3 regions of the Duganella zoogloeoides genome follow, and region 3 is predicted to be linked to each of the others. Evidence: riboswitches for the same ligand, from Rfam matches in the RefSeq annotation. Region 3 holds a riboswitch; each other region holds the start of a gene.
The links. A riboswitch is a leader RNA that binds a small molecule or an ion and turns the genes downstream of it on or off. The one in region 3 is predicted to bind cobalamin.
Positions count from the first base shown of each region.

Region 1: it holds a riboswitch for cobalamin, as region 3 does, so the genes downstream of both, SR858_RS13255 (CbtB domain-containing protein) here and SR858_RS01825 (TonB-dependent receptor domain-containing protein) in region 3, are expected to answer to the same signal.
Region 2: it holds a riboswitch for cobalamin, as region 3 does, so the genes downstream of both, SR858_RS16480 (TonB-dependent receptor) here and SR858_RS01825 (TonB-dependent receptor domain-containing protein) in region 3, are expected to answer to the same signal.

Region 1 is NZ_CP140152.1:2,990,972-2,998,838, reverse strand. Features, by position in the region: gene SR858_RS13265 (sensor domain-containing diguanylate cyclase) at 1-739, opposite strand, end outside; gene SR858_RS13260 (GNAT family N-acetyltransferase) at 908-1,429, shown strand; cobalamin riboswitch at 1,483-1,689, shown strand; gene SR858_RS13255 (CbtB domain-containing protein) at 1,821-2,030, shown strand; gene SR858_RS13250 (CbtA family protein) at 2,021-2,815, shown strand; gene SR858_RS13245 ((2Fe-2S) ferredoxin domain-containing protein) at 2,831-3,163, shown strand; gene SR858_RS13240 (cobaltochelatase subunit CobN) at 3,160-7,344, shown strand; gene SR858_RS13235 (putative cobaltochelatase) at 7,355-7,867, shown strand, end outside.
Region 2 is NZ_CP140152.1:3,757,486-3,765,352, reverse strand. Features, by position in the region: gene SR858_RS16485 (bifunctional aconitate hydratase 2/2-methylisocitrate dehydratase) at 1-2,560, shown strand, start outside; gene SR858_RS16480 (TonB-dependent receptor) at 2,635-4,734, opposite strand; cobalamin riboswitch at 4,894-5,137, opposite strand; gene SR858_RS16475 (alpha/beta hydrolase family protein) at 5,230-6,102, shown strand; gene SR858_RS16470 (MarR family winged helix-turn-helix transcriptional regulator) at 6,099-6,542, shown strand; gene SR858_RS16465 (LysR family transcriptional regulator) at 6,528-7,436, opposite strand; gene SR858_RS16460 (mandelate racemase/muconate lactonizing enzyme family protein) at 7,522-7,867, shown strand, end outside.
Region 3 is NZ_CP140152.1:396,907-404,773, forward strand. Features, by position in the region: gene SR858_RS01815 (ABC transporter ATP-binding protein) at 1-721, opposite strand, end outside; gene SR858_RS01820 (FecCD family ABC transporter permease) at 730-1,752, opposite strand; gene SR858_RS01825 (TonB-dependent receptor domain-containing protein) at 1,859-3,709, opposite strand; cobalamin riboswitch at 3,796-4,013, opposite strand; gene SR858_RS01830 (histidine phosphatase family protein) at 4,135-4,698, opposite strand; gene SR858_RS01835 (adenosylcobinamide-GDP ribazoletransferase) at 4,703-5,485, opposite strand; gene cobT (nicotinate-nucleotide--dimethylbenzimidazole phosphoribosyltransferase) at 5,489-6,523, opposite strand; rRNA gene SR858_RS01845 (16S ribosomal RNA) at 6,953-7,867, shown strand, end outside.

The sequences.
Region 1 (7,867 bases), 2.6 Mb from region 3:
TCGGTTTGCCATCGAGAGTGCTGGTTTCGATCGCGCCTTCGAAACCTTCGTGCATGCGCTTCATCACTTCGGGCAGCGCCTGGTGGCCGACAAAGCGCTGCATGTCCTGGCTGCGTGCGACCACGATGCCTTCGCGATCGAGAATGCTGGTGATCCAGTGCTGCGGATAGCTTTGCTGGGCCAGCAGGGCGTTGAAGCGCTCCACCGTGACGGAGGCGCTGAGCGCTCCCACGGTGTCCGGCCGGTCCGCCGGGTACCGCACCGGTATGCCGATCGACGCCACGTGGCGCTGCGAGACGGCGGCCACGAACAGGTTCGATATCGCCGTCGCCTCGTGCTGCTGGATGTGGCGCAGCGCCGGCCCCACCTTGGACGGCGGCAGTGCGGCGCCGTATGGCACAAAGGTGTTGAGCAGTTGCTGGCCGCCGGCATTTTCCAGCACGATGTTGAGCATGTTCTGGGCGGCCGCCAGGCCGCGCGCCTGCGCGTAGAATGCGGCCAGGTCGTTGCGCGCCAGGTCGGGCGAGGTGGCCAATGCGCGCAGCGCCGCCTCCACGGTGGCGAACTCCTTGTCCACGTCGGTCGCATTGGCGCGCGCGGTGGCCATGGCGCCGGTGATGAAGGCGGCGCGCGCCTGCGTGTAATCGTAAGCGATCAGCAGGATCGCCATCAGCGATGCCGGCACGATGCACGCCACCACGAGGTACAGCAGGCGGGATCGGATCGAGGGTGCGCGCATGGTTCTTCTGGTTCTGATGATAAAGGGCTGCCTGCGATGTTACAGCAGCAGGTAAAATTTGTGTCTCAATAGCAAGAAAATAAGTGAAGCTACGTAGCCGATCGGGCCGGTAGCGTTGTATCTGCGGGATTTTCGACTATCATGTCGGCTATCTTTTACGGAGCAACCATGCACCTCGTCAGCTGTACCGAAGAACGCCACGCGCAAGCTATCCTCGATATCTTCAACGACGCCATCGCCAATTCGACGGCGCTGTACGAATACCATCCGCGCACGCTGGACACCATGAACAAATGGTTCGCGGCCAAGCGCGCGGGCGGCTACCCGGTGATCGGTTATGAAGACGCGAGCGGCACGCTGCTCGGTTTTGCCAGCTATGGCGCCTTCCGTGGCTACCCGGCCAACAAGTACGCGGTCGAGCATTCGGTGTATGTGCGCGGCGACCAGCGCGGCAAGGGCCTGGGCCGCGCGCTGCTGGAGCAGGTGATCGCGGCAGCAGGGCAGGCCAACCTGCATACCATCGTTGGCGGCATCGACGCCGACAACCGCGCCAGCATCGCCCTGCACGAGCAACTCGGTTTCGTCCACGCCGGCACCGTGCGCCATGCGGCCTTCAAGTTCGGGCGCTGGCTGGACCTGGCGTTTTACCAGCTGATTTTGCCCACGCCCGCCGCACCGGTGGACGGCTGAACGCCTTGCAATTCCCCTGTGCCGCCCCTATACTTCGCCGGTAGTCAAGCTTCTGGTATGCGCGGACATCGGGTTAAATCCGGTTCCGCATATTTAAATGGGAAGCCGGTGCGCCCGACCAGGGCCATGCCGGCGCTGCCCCCGCAACGGTAGTCGAGGCCAAGGAAGTGCAACAGCCACTGTGCGCAAGCATGGGAAGGCGCACTGCCAGGAGCAATCCACTCGTCAGCCCGGAAACCAGCCAGTAGCCGTCAACACGTTTGTATTGCGGAGGGCGATACGGGTGAGTGCTGCGCCGCCCTGTTCATCCGTTCCGATGCATCCCCGGCCGCTTCCCCGCTATTCTTCCTCCGCGTACTTCCACGTATCCACGCACCCTGGAAGGAAGATCATGCCCGTCACCCCAGTCGTCTCCGGTCAAGCCGAAGTTTCGAACGAAGCTGAAAACGGCCTCGTCACCCTGCGCGAAAAAATGATCCCCGCGCTGTGCGCCGCCGGACTTGGCGCCGTGCTGCTGTTCGGCGCCGGTTTCGCGTCGATGGAAGCGCTGCACAATGCCGCCCACGACAGCCGCCACTCGGCGGGCTTCCCGTGCCACTAAGCCGCGCCAGCAATGGCGCCAGGGCGCCGGCCGGCATTTTCAACGGCATCGTGCGCACGGCTGCCGCCGCCGGCATCGTCGCCGGCTTGCTGCTGACCGGTGTGCAGCACCTGCAAGTGATTCCCATCATTCAGCAGGCCGAGGTCTTTGAAAAGGCGCAGGAGGCCGCTCCTGCATCTGAATCTGCTCCTGCCCCCGCCGAACATGCCCATGCCGCCGATGTGGCGCCGCACGCGCATGGCCACGATGGTCATGGTGCGACGGAAGAAGTCCATAGCCATGGCGGCTGGGAGCCGGAAGACGGTTTCGAGCGCACCGCCTACACGGCGCTGGCCGATGTCAGCATGGGTGTCGGCTACGCGCTGCTGCTGGCTGCCATGATCTGCCTGCGCGGCGGTGCGGTGACGTGGCGCAGCGGCATGCTGTGGGGCGCGGCCGCTTACGCCGTGTTCTTCATCGCGCCGTCGCTTGGCCTGCCGCCCGAATTGCCGGGCACCTTGGCCGCGCCGGTGTCGGCACGCCAGGCCTGGTGGATCTGCACCGCGTTCTCCACCGCCGTCGCGCTCGGCGTGCTGGTCTGGAGCCGCAACGTGTGGTTCAAGGTGGGCGCCGTGGCGCTGCTGTTCGTGCCGCACCTGGTGGGCGCGCCACAGCCGCCGGTGCACTCGATGGCCGCGCCGGCCGAACTGGTTGGCTCATTCATCATCGCCACCGCGCTGGCCAATGCCGTGTTCTGGCTGGCCCTCGGCGGGTTGACCGGCTATTTCTACAAAAAATTCGCCTGATAGCGTGCCGATTCCATGAGAACCCACCACCGCCACATCTTCATGTGCGTCGGTCCGCGCTGCGAGCCGAAAGAAGGCCGCGCACAGGCCGTGTTCGAACACATGGGCAAGGTGATCGACGACTATCCCGAGCTGGCCGTCAAGCGTACCCGCACCCATTGCATGGTGGCGTGCCGCTTCGAGGGGCCGGTGGTGGTCGTGTATCCGGAAGGCGTGTGGTACCAGCGCGTGAATGAAGCCAACGCCGAGCGCATCGTCCACGAACATCTGCTGGGCGGACGCGAAGTATCCGACCTGGTCTTCCACCGCCTGGGCGTGGGCGACACCTGCGAACCTGGACCGAAATGACCGAATCTTTAAATTTGCGCCGCAGTGAGTCTGATCTCGCGCTGCTCACTCACGCCTCCAACGACCTGACCGTGCTGCACCAGGCACAGGCTCAAATGCCCGAAGGCTTCGGCCCCGTGATGGGTGTGAACCTGCAGGCGCTCGGTGAAGAATCCACGCTGGCACAACTGCTCGACGGCGAACTGCGCGCAGCGCGCGTGATCGTGGTGCGGGTGCTGGGCCGCCTGGGCGGCGTACCCGGCTTTTCGGACCTGGTCGAGCATGCGCGGCGCCACGGCCGGCACCTGATCGTCGTCAGCGGTACCGGCGAGCCCGATCCCGAACTGGCCGCCGTATCTACCGTCCGTTCCGACGTGCTGGATATGACTTTGCAGTACTTCCGGGCCGGCGGCAGCGCCAACCTGGCGCACCTGCTGCGTTTCCTCTCCGACCATTTGCTGCTGACCGGCTTCGGTTTCGAGCCGGCGCTCGCGTTGCCCGATCATGGCATTTATCACCCGGACCTGGCGCCTGGCGCCGACCTGGCCGCGTGGCAGGCGCTGGCCGATCCGCAGCGCCCCAGCGTGGGCATCGTGTTCTACCGCGCCCACTGGATGAGCGGTAACACGCGTTTCATCGACGCGCTGCTGAACGCCCTCGAAGCGCGCGGCATGAATGTGCTGCCGGTGTTTACCGCGTCGCTGCGGGCCGGCGCCAGCGACGGTAACGGCAAGCTGCCCGACGCCTTGCGCTACTTCGGCAGCGTTGAAGGCGCTGTGACCCGCGCCCACGTCGATGTCCTGATCAACACCACGTCGTTCGCCATGGGCGAGATCACGCCGGGTGGCCCAACGCCGGCCGGCTGGTCGGTGGGCGTGCTGGAGCAACTCGATGTGCCGGTGCTGCAAGCGATCACCAGCGGCATGACCCTGCCGCAGTGGGAGCAGTCCGCGCGAGGCCTCAACCCGCTCGACGCGGCAATGAACGTGGTACTGCCGGAGTTCGACGGCCGCATCATCACGGTGCCGCTGTCGTTCAAGGCGCGCAGCGCCGGCATGCCGGGCGACGCGGTCGAATATGATCCGCTGCCCGACCGCGTGGCGCGCATCGCCGGCATCGCCTGGCGCGCGGCACGCCTCAAGCGCGTGCCCAACGCGGAGAAGCGCGTGGCCTTCATGTTTACCAATTCCAGCAGCAAGGCGTCGCAGATCGGCAACGCCGTGGGGCTCGATGCGCCAGCTTCGCTGATGCGCATCCTCGAATCGATGAAGCAGGCCGGTTACGTGATCGGCGACCTGCCGGAAAGCGGCACCGCGCTGATCCACGACCTGGTGGCGCGCTGCTCGTACGACAATATCTACCTGACCGCAGAACAGATGCGCGGCGCCATCGGCCGGGTGCCTGCAGCCCAGTACCAGCAGTGGTTCGACGAGATGCCGCAGACCATGCAGGACAAGATGACCAGGCAGTGGGGCGCCGCTCCCGGCGAGGCCTATGTGCACGAAGGCCACGTGGCGCTGGCCGGCATCGAGCTCGGTAACGCTTTCGTCGCGCTGCAACCGCCGCGCGGCTACGGCATGGACCCGGACGCGATCTACCACCAGCCCGACCTGCCGCCCACCCACCATTACTATGCCCTGTACCGCTGGCTGCGCGACGTGTGGCAGGCGGACGCCATCGTCCACGTGGGCAAGCACGGCACCATGGAGTGGCTGCCGGGGAAGGGCGTCGGATTGTCGGAAGAGTGCTTCCCCGACGCGCTGCTGGGCGACTTGCCGCTGTTCTATCCGTTCATCATCAACGATCCGGGCGAAGGCTCACAAGCGAAGCGCCGCGGGCACGCGGTGGTGGTCGATCACCTGACGCCGCCGATGACCACGGCCGATACCTACGGCGCGCTGGCGCAGCTGACGCAACTGGTGGACGAGTACTACCAGGTCGAAGTGCTCGATCCCGCCAAGCTGCCGTTGTTGCAGCAGCAGATCTGGGAACTGGTCAAGCAGACCAACCTCGATGCGGATTTGCAGATGCGGTTGCTGCATCATGACCACGACCACGACCACGATCATGGGGATGGTCACGGCCACGGGCACGCGCACGGACATCACGACCACGATCATGGGCACAAACACGGGCACGATCATGGGCATCATCACGATCACGGTCACGACCATCATCATGGCCACGGCCACGATCATGACCATGATCACGCACGCGACGGCGAACTGCCGGCCGCGCTGTCGGCCATGGGCGGCTCCGACGTCGCCCACCTGATCGAGGATCTCGACGGCTACCTGTGCGAACTCGGTTCGGCGCAGATCCGCGACGGGTTGCATATCCTGGGCCGCCGCCCGGACGACGCGCAAATGCCCGACATGCTGGTCTCGCTTACGCGCCTGCCCAACCTCGATATCCCGGGGCTGCAAGCGGAAATCGCCGGTTTGTTCGGCCTGAACATGGACATGCTGCTCGACCAGCAGGGCCGGCGCCTGAACGTCGATCCGGCGCTGGCCCGCATCTCGGGCCGCGCCGTGGTCTCGCGCGCCAATGCGCTGGAAGCGGTGGACCTGCTGTGCGCGCGCCTGTTCACGGCGCTGGGCGAGGCCGATTACGACGCCGCGCGCATCGACGGCGTGCTCGCTGCGGTGTTTGCCGGACTCAATACCGCCACGCCGGCTGCACCGCTTTTGCAGCCTGCATTGAAAGCCACCGCCAATGTGCTGTCGCAGATGGGTAAGCCGCGTGCCAAAGTGGCCGCTGTCAAACCTGCGGCGCCGGCGCCGGTGAAGTCGTCCGGCACTGCGCGTTTCGATGGCTTGCGCAAGATCCTGGCATTCGCCTGCACCGACCTGGTGCCGAATCTGACCCGCGCCACCGACGAAATCGACAACCTGCTGCACGGCCTGTCAGGCGGCTACGTGCCGGCCGGCCCCAGTGGTTCGCCCACGCGCGGCATGGCGCACATCCTGCCCACCGGCCGCAATTTCTATTCGGTTGATCCGCGCAGCGTGCCGTCGCAATCGGCCTGGCGCGTGGGGCAGCAGCTGGCGCGCGAAGTGCTGGAGCGTTACCAGCGCGAGACCGGTAAATACCCGGAAAGCGTGGCAATCAGCATCTGGGGCACCAGCGCCATGCGCACCCACGGCGACGATGTCGCGCAGATCCTGGCGCTGTTGGGCGTGCGCCCGGTGTGGCGTGCCGAAAGCCGCCAGGTAAGCGGGGTGGAAGTGATTCCGCTCGACGAACTGAAACGCCCGCGCATCGACGTCACCACCCGCATCAGCGGCTTTTTCCGCGACGCCTTCCCGCAGCTGATCGACCTTGTGGACGACGCCGTCAACCAGGTGATCCAGCTTGACGAACCGCTCACGCACAACTTCGTGCGCAAGCACTACCTGGCCGAACTGGCCGGCCTGATGACCGACGGCGTGGCGCAGGGTGAGGCGGAAACGCGCGCTGCCTACCGTATCTTCGGCGCCAAGCCGGGCGCGTACGGCGCTGGCGTGCTGCCGCTGATCCAGCACCGCAACTGGGAAGCCGATGGCGATTTTGCCGAGGCGTATGTCAACTGGGGCGGCTATGCGTATGCGCGTGGCACCCAGGGCTCGGACCAGTGCGATGCCTTCCGCACCCGCCTGAACGGCGTGCAGATCGCGCTGCACAACCAGGACAACCGCGAACACGATATTTTCGACAGCGACGACTACCTGCAATTCCATGGCGGGATGATCGCCACCATTCGCGCGCTGAGCGGCCAGCAGCCGCGCCATTATTTTGGCGACAGCCACGATCCGTCGCGCGCCCAGGTGCGCGACCTCAAGGAAGAGACCATGCGCGTGTTCCGCTCGCGCGTGATCAATCCCAAGTGGCTGGCCAGCATCCAGCGCCACGGCTACAAGGGCGGCCTGGAATTGACCGCCACCGTCGATTACCTGTTCGGCTACGACGCCACGGCGCAGGTCATGGACGACTGGATGTACGAGGACGTGGCGCAGTCGTACGGCTTCGACTCCACCATGCAGCAGTTCCTGCAAGAGGCCAACCCGTGGGCGCAGAACGCCATTGCCGAGCGCCTGCTGGAAGCGGCTACGCGCGGCATGTGGGCCGAGCCGAAGCCGGAAACGCTGGAACGGCTGCGCGAGCTGTACCTGCGCAGCGAAGCGCTGCTGGAAGAGCGCGGCGAAACTCCGCGTAACGGATAAAGGCTGATAGATGACGAATTTCCCTTTCAGCGCCATCGTGGGGCAAGAGCAGCTGCGCAGGGCCTTGATGCTGTGCGCGGTCGATCCCGGCATCGGCGGCGTGCTCATACGCGGCGACAAGGGCACGGCCAAGAGCACGGCCGCGCGCGCGCTGGCCGAAGTGCTGCCGCCGATTGAACTGGTCCGTGGCTGCGCCTTCAACTGCACGGTGGACGCGCCGTGCGAGCACTGCGCAACCTGCAGCCAAACCGACCGCGTGACCAGTCTGTCGCCGGTGCCGTTCGTCACGCTGCCGCTCGGCGCCACCGAAGACCGCGTGCTGGGCAGCCTCGATCTGTCGCGCGCGCTGAACGGCGGCCAGAAAGCATTCCAGCCTGGCTTGCTGGCCGCCGCCCATCGCGGCCTGCTGTACATCGATGAAGTCAACCTGCTGGCCGACCACCTGGTGGACGTGCTGCTGGACGTGGCCGCCATGGGCGTGAACCGCGTGCAGCGCGAGGGCCTGTCGGTCAGCCACCCGGCG
Region 2 (7,867 bases), 3.0 Mb from region 3:
TGAACGTGCATCCCTCGGGATCCCTGCGTTGCCTTTGTCCGCCGCTCAAACGTCGGACCTGGTCGAACTCCTGAAGCATCCGCCAGCCGGCGAAGAACAGTTCCTGGTCGACCTGATCACCAACCGCGTACCGGCTGGCGTCGACGATGCCGCCAAGGTCAAGTGCGCGTTCCTGGCCAGCGTGGCCAAGGGTGCGGAAACCTCGCCGCTGGTCTCGCGCGAGCTGGCCACCAAGCTCCTTGGCACCATGCTCGGCGGCTTCAACATCAAGCCGATGATCGACCTGCTCGACGATCCGGTCGTCGGCGCCATCGCTGCCGAAGGCCTGAAAAAGACCTTGCTGATGTTCGATTACTTCCACGACGTCAAGGAGCTGGCCGACCAGGGCAGTGCGCGCGCCAAGGAAGTGCTGCAATCGTGGGCCGACGCCGAGTGGTTCACCTCGCGTCCGGAAGTACCGCAAAGCCTGACCATCACCGTGTTCAAGGTCACCGGCGAAACCAATACCGACGACCTGTCGCCGGCGCCGGACGCCACCACCCGTCCAGACATTCCGCTGCACGCGCTGGCGATGCTGAAGAACCCGCGTCCGGGCATCAACCCGGAAGAACCGGGCAAGATCGGGCCATTGAAACAGCTCGAAGCCTTGAAAGCCAAGGGCCACCTGGTCGCCTACGTCGGTGACGTGGTCGGTACCGGTTCGTCGCGCAAGTCCGCCACCAACTCGGTGCTGTGGTTCACCGGCGAAGACATTCCGTTCATCCCGAACAAGCGCTTCGGCGGCGTGTGCCTGGGCACCAAGATCGCCCCGATCTTCTACAACACCATGGAAGACGCCGGCGCGCTGCCGATCGAACTCGATGTCACCCAAATGGAAATGGGCGACGTGGTCGAACTGCGTCCATACGACGGCAAGGCACTCAAGGATGGCGTCGTGATCTCCGAGTTCACCGTCAAGTCGCCGGTGCTGTTCGACGAAGTGCGCGCCGGTGGCCGTATCCCGCTGATCATCGGCCGTGGTCTGACCACCAAGGCACGCGAAGCGCTGGGTCTGCCCGCATCGACCCTGTTCCGCCTGCCGCAAAATCCGGTCGACAGCGGCCGTGGCTTCTCGCTGGCGCAAAAAATGGTCGGCCGCGCCTGCGGTCTGCCCGAAGGCGAGGGCATTCGTCCTGGCACTTACTGCGAACCGAAGATGACCACCGTGGGCTCGCAAGACACCACCGGTCCGATGACCCGCGACGAGCTGAAAGACCTGGCCTGCCTGGGCTTCTCGGCCGACCTGGTGATGCAGTCGTTCTGCCACACCGCCGCCTATCCGAAAGTGGTGGACGTCAAGATGCACCGCGAACTGCCGACCTTTATCGAAAACCGTGGCGGCGTGGCCCTGCGTCCGGGCGACGGCGTGATCCACTCGTGGCTCAACCGCCTCCTGATGCCCGACACCGTCGGCACCGGCGGCGACTCGCACACCCGCTTCCCGATCGGTATCTCGTTCCCGGCCGGCTCGGGCCTGGTGGCGTTTGCCGCAGCGACCGGCGTGATGCCGCTCGATATGCCGGAATCGGTGCTGGTGCGCTTCAAGGGCACCATGCAGCCGGGCGTGACGCTGCGCGACCTGGTCAACGCGATTCCGCTGTACGCGATCCGCCAGGGCATGCTCACGGTGGACAAGAAGGGCAAGAAGAACATCTTCTCGGGCCGTATCCTGGAAATCGAAGGCCTGCCGCAGCTCAAAGTGGAACAGGCGTTCGAGCTGTCCGACGCGTCGGCCGAGCGCTCCGCTGCCGGCTGCACCGTACACCTCGATAAAGAGCCGATCATCGAGTACATGACCTCGAACATCACCTTGATGAAGTGGATGATCGCCAACGGCTACCTCGACCAGCGCACGCTGGAGCGCCGCATCAAGGCTATGCAAGCCTGGCTGGACAAGCCGGAACTGCTGGCGCCGGACGCCGACGCCGAATACGCTGCCGTCATCGAGATCGACCTGGCCGACATCCATGAGCCGATCGTGGCCTGCCCGAACGACCCCGACGACGTGAAGACGCTGTCGGACGTGGCCGGTGCCAAGATCGACGACGTGTTCGTCGGTTCGTGCATGACCAACATCGGCCACTTCCGCGCCGCCTCGAAAGTCCTGGAAGGCAAATCGGACATCCCGGTACGCCTGTGGATCGCGCCGCCGACCAAGATGGACCAGCAGGTGCTGACCACCGAAGGCCACTACGGCACCCTGGGCCGCACCGGCGCGCGCATGGAAATGCCGGGCTGCTCGCTGTGCATGGGTAACCAGGCGCAGATCCGCAAGGGCGCCACCGTGATGTCGACGTCGACGCGCAACTTCCCGAACCGCCTCGGTATCGAAACCAATGTGTACCTCGGTTCGGCCGAACTGGCCTCGGTGTGTTCGCTGCTGGGCCGCATCCCGACCCGCGAAGAGTACATGCTGCACACCGGCGTGCTCGACGCGAATTCGGCCGACATCTACCGCTACATGAACTTCGACAAGATCGAGGAATTCAGCGCGGTGGCCGATACGGTGAAGGTGGCTTAAGCCCCGGTTTCCGTATCAGCTAAAAGCCCCAACCCGCCTTCACTGGCTGGTTGGGGCTTTTTTATGGCTGGTTGCTAAAACCGCCATGCCAGTCCTGCCCGCAGCGTGCGCATCTCGCCCGGATGGGTATGAATATCTGCGACCGGCGCCGCCTCGCCCGGCAGTTGCGATTCGTAGTAGTAATCGATGTCGCTCACGCGCCGGTTCAGCAGGTTGAGTACCTCCACCGTCAGCTTCAGGTTGGCCGCCAGCTGGTAGCCGAGCTTCATGTTAACCAGCGTGGACGACGGCGAACGCACCGAGTCGTCCTCCACCAGCGCGCGCGGGCCGAAGTAGCGCAGCCGCATGCCGCCCGACCATGGACCCGCTTCGCCCGATACGCCGACGGATGCGGTGCGGCTGATCGAGCCGGGGATGAAGTCGCCGGCCGGATCGTGATCGCGGAAGCGCGCGTGCGACCAGGCCAGGTTGGCGTCGATGATCCAGTCCTTGGCCGGCGAGTAGAAATTGGTCAGCTCCACGCCGTGGCGGCGGCTGGGACGGCCCGCTTCGGTGGTACCGGCGTCGCCGATGAAGATCAGTTCCGAATCGAGGTCGAGCTGCCACGCGGCGAGGGTGGTTTGCAGGCCTGGTACCAGGCCCACCAGGCGCAGGCCCGCTTCCTTGCCGGTGGCCTTGACCAGCGGCGTGGCGCGTTCGATGGCGGCGCCGTCGGCGTCCACCGCCAGGCCGGTCCTGGGATCGACGGTGCCGGTGATGCCGCGCGCGTCGTTGCTGTGGAAGCCACGGCCCCAGTTCAGGTACACCTCGGCGTGTTTGCCCGGTGTGAAAATGGCGGTGAATTTCGGGCTGTTGATGCTGGCGTCGACCTTGCCCGAGTTGGCAGCGTTATCGCTGTCCACGTCAAAGCTGTAGCGGTCGGCGCGCACGCCGGCCACGGTGCGCAGCCATGGCGCCCACGTGGTGCTGTTGGACGCGTACAGCGCGCCGCTGCGCTCTTTTACTTCATCCTCGCGCACGGTGGACAGGCGGCGCTTTTGCTCGCTCAGGTACAGGCCCACCGGAGACAGGCGGTCCTGGCGCAGCTGCACGCCGATGGCGGTCTCCGACGCGAAAGGTCCCAGCTTGTGCTGCCAGGTGCGCTCGGCGTTCAGGCCCAGGATTTGCCGGCTCTCGGCCTGTTGGTACTGGTCGCCGTGTTCGGGGTCGTCCAGCACATATGTGAAATTGCTGTACAGGTCCAGGCGCGACTTGATGAAGTAGGCGCCGACATGGCCATGGCCGTCGGCGTACTGGCGGGTCCAGTCGCCCGACAGGCTGTAACGCGAGGTCTCGCCGCCGTCGCTGGGGTCGAGCGCGCCGTAGCGGCCGATCAGGCCGGCGTCCAGCGCACGCTGCGGCACCTGGTCGGTGGAGTTCCACGACGAGTGCATGCCCATGGCGGTCACGCGCACATCGTCGTCGCCGCGCGACCAGCTATATGACAGCACGCCGTTGGTGCGCTGGTAATCTTCGGGCGTATCCCACGGGCCGTCCTGGCCGGCGCGCTCGAGCGCGTAGAGCAGGGCGCCGCCGGCCAGCGGCGTGGAGTTGGCCACCAGTGCGCGGTGAAAACGGTGCTGGCCCGCTTCCACGCTCAGCAAGCCTTGATCGAGCTGTTTAACGTAGTCGAAAGCGGCGGCGCCGGCGGCGGAAAAATCGCCTTCCTCGGCATAATAAGTGCCCTTTTTGTACTGGATGGTGCTGATCAGTTCCGGGATCACGAAGTTCAGGTCCGAGTAGCCCTGGCCGTGGGCGTTGGTGGGCAGGTTGACCGGCATGCCCATCACAGTGGTGCGGAAGTCGGTGCCGTGATCGAGATTGAAGCCGCGCGCAAAATACTGGTTGGCCTTGCCGTCGCCGGCATGCTGGGTGACGATCAGGCCCGGCACCGCTTCGAGCAGTTCGCCGGTGCGCAGCAGCGGGCGATTTTCCAGCTGCTTGGCGGTGACCGTGCCCTGGTTGGCGGAATCGGCCACGCCGAGCGGGATCAGGCTGGCCGAGACTTCAATTTGCTGCACTGGCTGGACGGGCTGGTTGTCGTCGGCGATGGCATGGGCTAGCGCGGGCAGGGCGGCCAACAGCATAGCCGGCAGCAGCCGCAGTGGGTGGGGGATGCGTGGTGTGGTTTTCATTGGCTAGCGGGTGGTGACCGGATTGCGGTCTTTTCTTCGACCCATCCTCAGTGGGCCGAATAAAAAGAAGCAATGCAGCCAGGGCGGGCGATGCGAGCGCCCGGCGCGTTTTACCGCGCCGGCATGGCATGCTCCGCCAATACGACAGGTCCCGGCCGCTTGCTTCCATCCGTCCTGGCCGGTATCCGGGCTAACAGGACAAATCACCCCGCCTTCCCATGCCGAGGGTAACCTCGCTGCACAGTGGACTATTGAGCTGACCTGCCGGCGCATCGTGACAACGCGCTGGCGCCTGTTTTACCGTTGCGGGGACAGCACACGTTTACCGCCGGCCTCCCGACGCGTGTTTCCCGTTTAACTGCGGCCGATGACGACCGCGAGCACCAAAACTGCGCCATGATACCGGGTGCCGGTGCTCATGGCAATTTCAGCAAGTCGGTCAAACCATGCTATAAAGTCGTTAACACGTTAACACGTTAACGAAAATGGAATTTCATGGAATCCGTCATCATCGTCCTGCCCAACCGGCAAACCATCGCCGCCAGCGTGTGGACCAGCACCGCGCCTGTCGCCGTGGTGCTGATTCACCCCGGCACCGGCATCGCCCAGCGCTATTACGAGCCGTTCGCGCGCCACCTGGCCGCAGCCGGCTTTCACGTGGTGACCTACGACTATCGCGGCATCGGCCGTTCGCGCCCGGCCAGTCTGCGGGGCATGGACATCACCATGGCCGACTGGCTCGAGGATGACGTGGGCGCCGTCACGCGCTGGGCCGCCGCGCGGTTTGCTGAACTGCCGCTGCTGGCTGTGGGCCACAGCCTGGGCGGCCACGCGCTGGCCCTGAACAGCACGACAAACCTGCTGCACGGCGCGGTGCTGGTGGCCTCCCACGCGGGCGTGACGGCCACCGTGACCGGGCTGGCCGAGCGGTTGCGCATCGGGCTCGTGATGCGGGTGCTTACGCCTCTGCTCACCACCATTTACGGTTATATGCCCGCGCGCAAACTGGGACTGGGCGAGGATCTGCCCGCCGGCGTGATGCGCCAATGGAGCCGCTGGACTGCGCTGCCCCGCTATTTTTTCGACGACCCGGCAATGGATGCGCAGGCGCGCATGGCGCGCGTGCGCACTCCGCTGCTGGTGCTGGGCTTTGCGGACGATCCGTGGGCCAATCCGCATGCCATCGGCATGCTGGTGGCGCCGCTGGTCAATGCCAGCGTGGCGCGGCGCCAGATCGCGCCACGCGATGCCGGCCTGGCCGCCATCGGTCACATGGGGTTTTTCCGCCAGCGCGTCGGCGCGCTGCTGTGGCCACGGGTCGTGGACTGGCTGCGCGACAAGGCGACCGCGCCGAAGGAAGCGTCATGAGCGCGCAGCGCGCCAGGCCGCGCCTGGTGTTCCTGCTCAACCGCGCGCAGCGCGCCTTGCAGCGTTGGGTCGAGACACGGCCGCAGGCGTGGGACGGTGCCAGTTCGGCGCAGGCGGGCTTGCTGTTCTTCCTGGCCTCGCGCAACCAGGCCACGGTGGGCGAGATTGCGACCGCGCTGGCCGTGGCGCCGGCGGCAGTGACCAACCTGTCCAAGCGCATGGAAGCGGCTTTGCTGGTGGAGCGCGTGAGCGATGCGCGCGATGGCCGGCTCACGCGCCTGCAACTGACTGCCGCCGGCGCGCAAGCCAGCGTGCAGGCCGGCGCCGTGCTCAAGGAACTCAATGTGCGGCTGGCGGACGGCTTCTCCGCAGCCGAACTGGACACCGTGGCCCGCTGGCTGGCTCACGTTGCGCAGCTCGAGGCATCAGGCGAAGTTTGATGCCTGCTCGAATTCGCCGGCGATGAAGTCGATGAATGCGCGCACCTTGGCCGGCTGGTTCTGGCGGCTGAGGTAATACAGGTACAGGTCGGCGTCGGGCAGGGTGTAGTCGCGCATTACCTGCCGCAGGCGCCCGCTGGCCAGGTACCTGGCGGCATCCCACTCGGAGCGCTGAACGATGCCGTGGCCGGCCAGCGCCCACAGCATGACGATGTCGCCGTCGTTGCTGGAGACGGCGCCGCGCACCTTCACCAGTTCTTCCACCTTGCCCTTTTGCAGGCGCCAGGTGCCGTACACGTCGTCGTTCTGGCGATGCAGGATGCAGCGGTGGCGGTGCAGTTCGGCCGGCGTGTGCGGCTCGCCCGCTTTTTTGATGTAGCCGGGCGACGCGCATAGAAAGCGCCGGTTGGCCATCAGCTTGCGGGCGGTGAGGCGCGTGTCGGGCAGCTCGCCGAAGCGGATCGCCAGGTCGTACGCTTCTTCCACCAGGCTGATGGGACGGTCGGTCAGGTGCAGCTCCACTTCCACTTCCGGGTAGGCATGGGCAAAGCGCGAGACGATGGGCGCGATGCGCGTGCGGCCGAAGCCCGGCGTGGCGTTTACCCGCAGCAGACCCTTGGGCGCGGCGCGCCCGCTGGCGACCGACTCCTCCATCTCGCGGATCTGGTGCAGGATGTGCGAGGCCTGCGCCAGGTACGACTCACCCTCGTTGGTCAGGCTGATGCGGCGGGTGGTGCGGTTGACCAGGCGCACCCCGAGGCGCTGCTCCATCAGGCTCAAACGCTTGGTGACGGCAGGGGGCGTCACGCCCAGCTCGCGGGCGGTGGCGCTCATGCTGCCCAGCTTGGCCAGCAGCACGAAAAAGGTCAGGTCGGGGGCGGTGTCGGTTTTCATTTAAAGTGAATAAAGGTTTCAATTCAGGTGAATTTTACCAGTGTAAGTCAAGAGTAGACTGATCGCACTTTGACAGGAGAACCGCATGAAAATCGTAGAAATCCGCGAAAAAACCGTTCCGATCAGCTCCCCGATCCGCAACGCCTACATCGACTTCAGCAAGATGACCCTGAGCCTGGTGGCCGTGGTGACCGACGTCATCCGCGACGGCAAGCCGGTGATCGGCTACGGTTTCAATTCCAACGGCCGCTACGGCCAGGGCACCCTGATGCGCGAACGCTTCATTCCGCGCATCCTGGAAGCCGACCCGGCCAGCCTGGTGGACGATGCCGGCACCAATCTCGATCCCCATAAAATCTGGAACTGCATGTTCACCAACGAAAAGCCGGGCGGCCACGGCGAGCGCTCGGTGGCGATCGGCACCATCGACA
Region 3 (7,867 bases):
TTTCTATCGGGTGGCCCAGGTAGTCGCCCAGGATATCGGCGCGCATCACGTCCTCCCTGTCGCCGGCCAGCCAGCGGCCATCGCCGCGCAGCAGCAGCGCGTGGGTGGAGACGCTGTGCGCCAGGGTCAGGTCGTGGCCGATCATGACGACGGTCTTGCCCTGCTCGCGGCACAGGCGCGCCAGCTGCGTCATCACGCTCACCTGGTGCGCCAGGTCGAGCGCATTGGCCGGTTCGTCGAGCAGCAGCAGCGGCGTGTCCTGCGCCAGCATGGCGGCAATCGCCACCCGCTGGCGCTCGCCGCCCGATAGGGTACGCACGTCGCGGCGGGCCAGGTCGGCCACTTCCATCGACGCCAGGGAGGCCAGTGCGATGGCGTGATCGTCGCTGCCTTCCCAGTAGCGGTGGTCGTGGTACGGGTGGCGCGCCGAGAGCACGGTTTCGATCACGGTGTAGGCAAAAGCGTCGCTGCGGCTTTGCGCCAGAAAGGCGCGCTGGCGCGCCAGTTCGGCCAGCGGCCAGTCGTTTAACGCGCGCTCGCGGATCGATACGGTCCCGGCGTCGGGTGGGCGCAAACCGGCCAGGGTGCGCAGCAGGGTGCTTTTGCCGGCGCCGTTGCGGCCGATCACGCTCCAGCATTCGCCAGCGCGCACCTGCCAGTCGAGGTTGGCGATCAGCTGGCGCTGGCCGATGTTCAGGGATAGTCGATGGGTGCTGATCATCATGGGAATCACTTGCGCAGCCGGTGCAACTGGTAGAGGAACACTGGCGCGCCCACCAGCGCAGTGATCACGCCAACGGGCAGCTGTTCCGGCGCGATGATGGTGCGCGCCAGCGTATCGGCCAGCATCAGGTAGGTACCGCCGGCCAGCGTGGCTGCAGGAATCAGCAGGCGGTGGTCGGGACCGACCGCGAAGCGGCATGCGTGCGGTACGATCAGCCCCACGAAGCCGATGCTGCCGGCGGTAGTGACCGCGCTGGCGGTGAGCAGGCCCGAAACGAAAAACAGACCCTTGCGCAGCGCGCCCACGCGGATGCCCAGCGTGGCGGCGGCTTCCGCGTGCAGCGCCATCACGTTCATGGCGCGCGCATTTTTGACTGCGAACAGCAGCGCGGCCACCAGCACCACGCACGGCATCCAGCGCAGCGGCGCGCCGGCCATGTCGCCGATCATCCAGAACACCATGCTGCGCAGGCGGCTGTCGGGTGCGATCGACAGCATCAATGTCACCAGCGCCATGCAGGCCGAGGACAAAATCACGCCGGTGAGCAGCAGCAGGGCGGTGCCGCCATCGGCTGCGGACCCGCCGCGCAAATCGCGCCGTGCCAGCAGGTACAGCAGCATGGAGACGGCCACCGCGCCGCCGAAGGCCGCCGCATCGACCATCCACGCCGCGCACATGAACATCAATGCCGCCAGCGCGCCGACCGAAGCGCCGGCAGAAATACCCAGCACATAAGGATCGGCCAGCGGGTTGCGCAGCAAGGCCTGCATCATCACGCCCGCCAGCGACAACGCCGCGCCGGTAATGAAAGCGGTGAGCGCACGATGCACGCGCAGGTCGAGCAGGGTGGCGGCCAGCGTCGACTTCTCGCCATGGAGCAGATTGGCTATCGCCGCCGGCATATCGGCAAGCGGCACCTCAACCGACCCGGTCATCCCCGAAAACACCAGTCCCGCCAGCGCGAACAGCGCCAGGCCGCCCAACACCACGGCGGCGCGCTGCTGCAACTTGCGAGAAAAATCAGCCATTTACTCTTTCCTAAAATTCGGGGTCAGTGCCGACATTTAGACACAGGCTCTGCAATGATAAAGCAGAGGTCGTGTCCGAATGTCGGCACTGACCCCGAAGTGGGGATTACTTGTAGCCGTAGCGGATGCCGGCAAAGACTTTGGCGCCCGGGGTATTGTAGTAGCGGGCCAGGTCGTATTGTTTGTCGCCGATGTTATTCCAGCGTACCAGAGCGGACCAGTCACGGGTGAAGGCATACATGGCGTACAGGTTTACCAGGCCGTAGCCGCCCAGGCGGACGGTGTTGGCGGCGTTTTCGAAGCGGGCGCTCGACAGCTCCACTTCCACGCCCGCTTTCAGGGCGCCGGTGCCGTAATCGGCGGTGATGTTGGCGTGGCGCTTGGCGCGGCGGATCAGGCGTTTGCCGGTGGTGTCGTCCTGCGGCTCTCGCAGGTCGGCGTTGGCGCCCAGGTTGACGCCCATCACGCGCGTCGCGGCCGACAGGGTGATGCCTTCCAGCGTGGCGCGGTTGACGTTGTAGGCGCAGCCGCTGGTGTAGCCGCCACCGAACGGGCACGGATTGGTGTTAACCAGCATGTCGGTCAGCCGATTGCGGTAGTAGCCGGCGCTCATCGCGTTGACACCGTCGTCGTAGCGCAGGCCCACTTCGGCGTTGCGGCCTTTTTCCGGCCGGTTGGCGGCGTTGCCATAGTTCGGGAAGTACAACTCGTTGTAGGTCGGCGCGCGGAAGCTGCTGCCATAGCTGGCGGTGACGCGCAGCGCCCGGGTGAACTGGTAGCCATAGCCGATGGCGCCGGTGTTCTTGTTACCGTAAACCGAATTGTCGCGCCGTGCGCTGGCGCTGAGCAGGTGCGCGCCACGGCGGGCGTTGTACGACGCCGCGAACGAATTGGTGTTGCGGTCGCGGTTCATGGCGGCCGCGCCGTTGGTGTCCACTTCTTCCTTGCGGTGCTCGTACAGCAGTTGCAGCGTGTCGCCGCCGATCGTCACGTCGTTTTGCCAGGTGATGAAGCTTTGTTCGGTATCGATACGGGTGTAGCCGGCAGCGGTGGCGTTAATGTAGTTGGCGCCCTTGTCGCGGGTTTCGGAATACTGCAGCAGGCTGCGCCACGATGGCAGCAGCTGCGCCCTGGCGAATACGCTGGCGGTGTCGATGGTGTTCTCGCTACGCGTGTCGTAGCTGGACAAGCCCGAATCGTATTGCGCATCGAGGCGGCTATGCAGGAACAGCGCGCCTGCTTCCACGCCCTTGGCCAGTTGCAAGCCGAATTGGCCGGAGACGTTTTCCTTGTCGTAGCCGTCGTCGTCCGGATTGTACGAGGACAGGCCGGGACGGGTGGTGGAGAAGCCATCCGACTTTTCCTTGCCGGCGCTGATGGCGTAGCTGAAGCTGTGCTCACCGCCGGTGCTGCCGGACACCGTGGCATCGGCTTCGCGCGTGTTATCGCTGCCGTAGCCGGCGAAACCGGTGACGGCCGGCGTGCCCTGGCCCTTTTTGGTAAAGATCTGGATCACGCCGCCGATGGCGTCCGCGCCGTACAGGGAACTCAAGGGGCCATAGACGATTTCGATGCGGTCGATGGCGGTGAGCGGAATCGCGCTCCAGTTGGCGGCGCCCGTCGTCGATGATCCGATGCGCACGCCATCGACCAGCACGATGCTCTGGTTGCTGTTGGCGCCGCGTATATAGACGTTCGACGAGCTGCCTGCGCCGCCGTTGCGCGTGACCTCGATGCCGCGCTGGCGCTTGAGCAGATCGATGATGGAGCCCGCGCCCGTCCGGGCGATCTGTTCGGCGTCGATGATGGTGCTGTCGCTGATGACGTCGGCCAGCGCTTGCGGCGTGCGGGTGGCCGTAACCAGTACCGTGGATGCAGGTTCTGCGTGAGCGTGGCAGGTGGCCAGGACGAAAGCGAAGGCGGGCAAGGGCAGCGCCGGGGTAAAGCGAAGGATCATGATTGCTGTTTCTGTAAAGGGCAACCGGCCAGCATCCCGCAGGCCAGATTGAACAGAAGCGCATGGCGGCGCGTGCGCCGGCTCGTGTGCTTCCACCAGGTTTGGCCGGTATCCGGGCTGACAAGCGGCCAATCCACCTTCCCATGCAGCGCACAGTGGTTGTCAGGACTGGGTTGTCGCCATAGGCGACGCTTGTTGACCGTTGCGGGGGCAGCACACGCAGGCCCGGTCGAGGGGGCTTCGTGTTTCCCGTTTAACTGCGCATCCGGACGGACGCGCGGGCACCAAAACCCGGGCATTATACGGCTTTGTGCCGTGTAGTCCCTCGCGCGCCCGATAAAGCCCTTGGCGCAAGGCGTGGCGACCAGGATAGGGGGGATGGTCGGCAAGAGTGGCTCCCCAGCCATCGAGCCATGACCGCGCGCTTACCTGGCAGAGCGGTGCGGCAGGATCAGCGCTTCGCCATATGGCAGACGGTGCGGCGCGCCGGCCGCTTGCAGCGCCATTGCCAGCGGCGCCAGGCCGGCGTGACAGGCGGCCAGCAACCGCATGGTGCCGGCGTGGCAGACCACGATCGCTGCGCCGTCTGTGCTGTCATCGAGATGGCGCGGCAGGTCGGCATAGAAGGCGGCAACGCGTTCAGCCATCTGCAGCACGCTCTCGCCATTGCCGGGGCGGTAGTTGGCCAGGTCGGCGGTCCATGCATCGACGCCTGCGCGGGGAATGCTGTCCCACGGCTGCATCTCCCAGTCGCCAAAATCCATTTCCATCAGCCGCGCATCGAACACGGGGGCAGGCGTCAGGCGCATCGCCAGCGCCGCGCAGCGTTGCAGAGGACTGGAAAACAGCGGCAGTCCGGCCGGCACCTGGGGCAGCAATGCGGCGACGGCCTGCTCCAGGTGTCCGGGCGCCACTGCCAGGTCGGTGCGGCCGTAGCACATGCCCGGCGCGACGTCTGGCTGCGGGTGGCGGATCAGGACCAGCCGCATGGTGCTAAAAGAACTGGCCGCTGGTATGCAGGCCGGCCAGCACGCACAGGTAGAACATCACTTCCGTCACCTGCTGCACGGCGCCCAGGCAGTCGCCCGTGTAGCCGCCGATGCGGCGCACGAATTTGCGGGCCAGCCAGATGGTGGCCACCAGCGCGCAAGCCACGCCGGACAGCAGCATGGTCCACGACAGCCAGTTCAGCCAGATCAGCAGCAGTGCCGGCGCCAGCGCGGTTACGGCGGCAATGGCAAATTCCGGCGTCGCCATTTTCTGCGCCAGCGGCTTGGCCTTGCCCTCGGCGCGCGCGTAGTCGAGGCGCCAGATCAGCGCCGTGGCCATCAGGCGCGACATCGGGTGCGCGAACAGCAGAGCGGCAATTGCGCCATACGGCGGCAGCATGGTCAGGGTCGCGCACTTGAGCAGCAGCAGGCAGAAGATACCGATCGCGCCGTAGGCGCCGATGCGCGAATCCTTCATGATCTCGAGCACGCGTTCACCGGTCATGCCGCCACCGAAACCGTCGCAGGTATCGGCAAAGCCGTCTTCATGAAACGCGCCGGTGACATAGATGCCGGCTGCCGTGGATAAAATGGCGGCAATCGCCGGCGGGAAAAGCTTAAAGGCGATCGTGTAGACGACACCTGTGATCAGGGCCACCACCACGCCGACGAGCGGAAAGTAGCGCGAAGCCTGGTTCAGCCACGCCGGATCGAATCCCACCCAGCGCGGGATCGGCAGCCGGGTAAAGAACTGCAAGGCGGTGAAGAACAGGCGGAGCTGGTGCATGGGTTAATCCGCCTTGGCGCTGACTTGCGCCGATTCGAACGTGGCCATGCGATTGAGGAAATTGACGGCTGCATGCAGCAGCGGCAGCGCCAGCGCGCAGCCGGTGCCTTCGCCCAGGCGCAGGCCCAGCGACAACAGCGGCTTGGCATCGAGCGCCGCCAGCATTTGGCGGTGGCCTTGTTCGTCGGAGCAGTGGGCGAACACGCAGTAGTCGAGGATGGCCGGTTGCAGCCGTGCGGCCACCAGCAGCGCACTGGTGACGATGAAGCCGTCGATCAGCAGCACCTTGCGCAGTGCTGCCGCCTTGAGCATGGCGCCAGCCATCATGGCGATTTCCAGGCCGCCGAACGTGGCCAGCACGTCGAGCGGCTCATTGACCGAGGCATGGCGGGCCACTGCCGCCTCGATCACGCGCTGCTTGTGCAGTACTCCTGTGGGCGACAGGCCGGTGCCGGCGCCCACGCATTGAGCAACCGGGATGCCGGTGAGTTTGTGCATCAGGGCCGCCGCTGCCGTGGTATTACCGATACCCATTTCACCGAAGCCGACCACATTGCCTTCCAGTTCAGCGGCCAGCGCCATGCCGGCGGCCAGCGCGGCGTGGCAGGTGGCGCGGCTCATGGCCGGCTCCTGGGCAAAATTGTGGGTGCCATTGGCCAGCTTGCGGTCGACCAAACCGTCACGCGGACCGAAGGCGTGGTTGACGCCGGCGTCGATCACTTGCAACGGGCAGTTGTTTTGTTCGGCGAACACATTGATGGCCGCGCCGCCGGCCAGGAAGTTCTCCACCATTTGCCACGTCACGTCCTGCGGATAGGCGGAAATGCCCTCCGTCACCACGCCATGGTCCGCTGCGAACACCAGGATGGCGGGTGAGCGCACGGCGATGTCGCGCGTGTTCTGGATCAGTCCCAGCTGTTTCGCCAGCGATTCCAGCACGCCCAGGCTTCCCAACGGCTTGGTCTTGTTATTAATGGCCTGATCGAGCAGGTCCGACAGGGCATCATCGGCGGTAGGGGAAATAGCAGGAATGAACATATTCTTGTTTATATAAGGAAGAGAGGACCGTTGCTACGATATCACAGAGAATAACGGCCACCCCCTTGCCAGCCCGGATACTCTGCGATATAGTTCTGTCCCTCGCAGAACACTGTGTCAAACACAGAGTGAAACGAGAAAAAAGAAAGTTGACGAGATAAAAGAAACACTTCATAATCTCGCTTCTTCGCTGACAGACAAAACGCTTTGTTGGCAAGCAGTACCGAATAAGTTCTTTAAAAATTAACAGTCGATAAGTGTGGACGTTTGATGACAGTGCACACGCTGCTTGCAGCGTGATACTTAAATTATCAAATGTTCACAAGAAGTAATGAAATAGGCGCTATGAAAATAGTGGCCTGTCAGTATTTTGAGTGAGCGACCCCTTAGCAATAAGGGTGACACGAAAGTGTCAAATAAACAGAGATTAAACTGAAGAGTTTGATCCTGGCTCAGATTGAACGCTGGCGGCATGCCTTACACATGCAAGTCGAACGGCAGCGCGGGGCAACCTGGCGGCGAGTGGCGAACGGGTGAGTAATATATCGGAACGTACCCTGGAGTGGGGGATAACGTAGCGAAAGTTACGCTAATACCGCATACGATCTAAGGATGAAAGTGGGGGATCGCAAGACCTCATGCTCCTGGAGCGGCCGATATCTGATTAGCTAGTTGGTAGGGTAAAAGCCTACCAAGGCATCGATCAGTAGCTGGTCTGAGAGGACGACCAGCCACACTGGAACTGAGACACGGTCCAGACTCCTACGGGAGGCAGCAGTGGGGAATTTTGGACAATGGGCGCAAGCCTGATCCAGCAATGCCGCGTGAGTGAAGAAGGCCTTCGGGTTGTAAAGCTCTTTTGTCAGGGAAGAAACGGGTTTTTCTAATACAGAGATCTAATGACGGTACCTGAAGAATAAGCACCGGCTAACTACGTGCCAGCAGCCGCGGTAATACGTAGGGTGCAAGCGTTAATCGGAATTACTGGGCGTAAAGCGTGCGCAGGCGGTTTTGTAAGACTGTCGTGAAATCCCCGGGCTCAACCTGGGAATGGCGATGGTGACTGCAAGGCTAGAGTTTGGCAGAGGGGGGTAGAATTCCACGTGTAGCAGTGAAATGCGTAGATATGTGGAGGAACACCGATGGCGAAGGCAGCCCCCTGGGTCAAAACTGACGCTCATGCACGAAAGCGTGGGGAGCAAACAGGATTAGATACCCTGGTAGTCCACGCCCTAAACGATGTCTACTAGTTGTCGGGTTTTAATTAACTTGGTAACGCAGCTAACGCGTGAAGTAGACCGCCTGGGGAGTACGGTCGCAAGATTAAAACTCAAAGGAATTGAC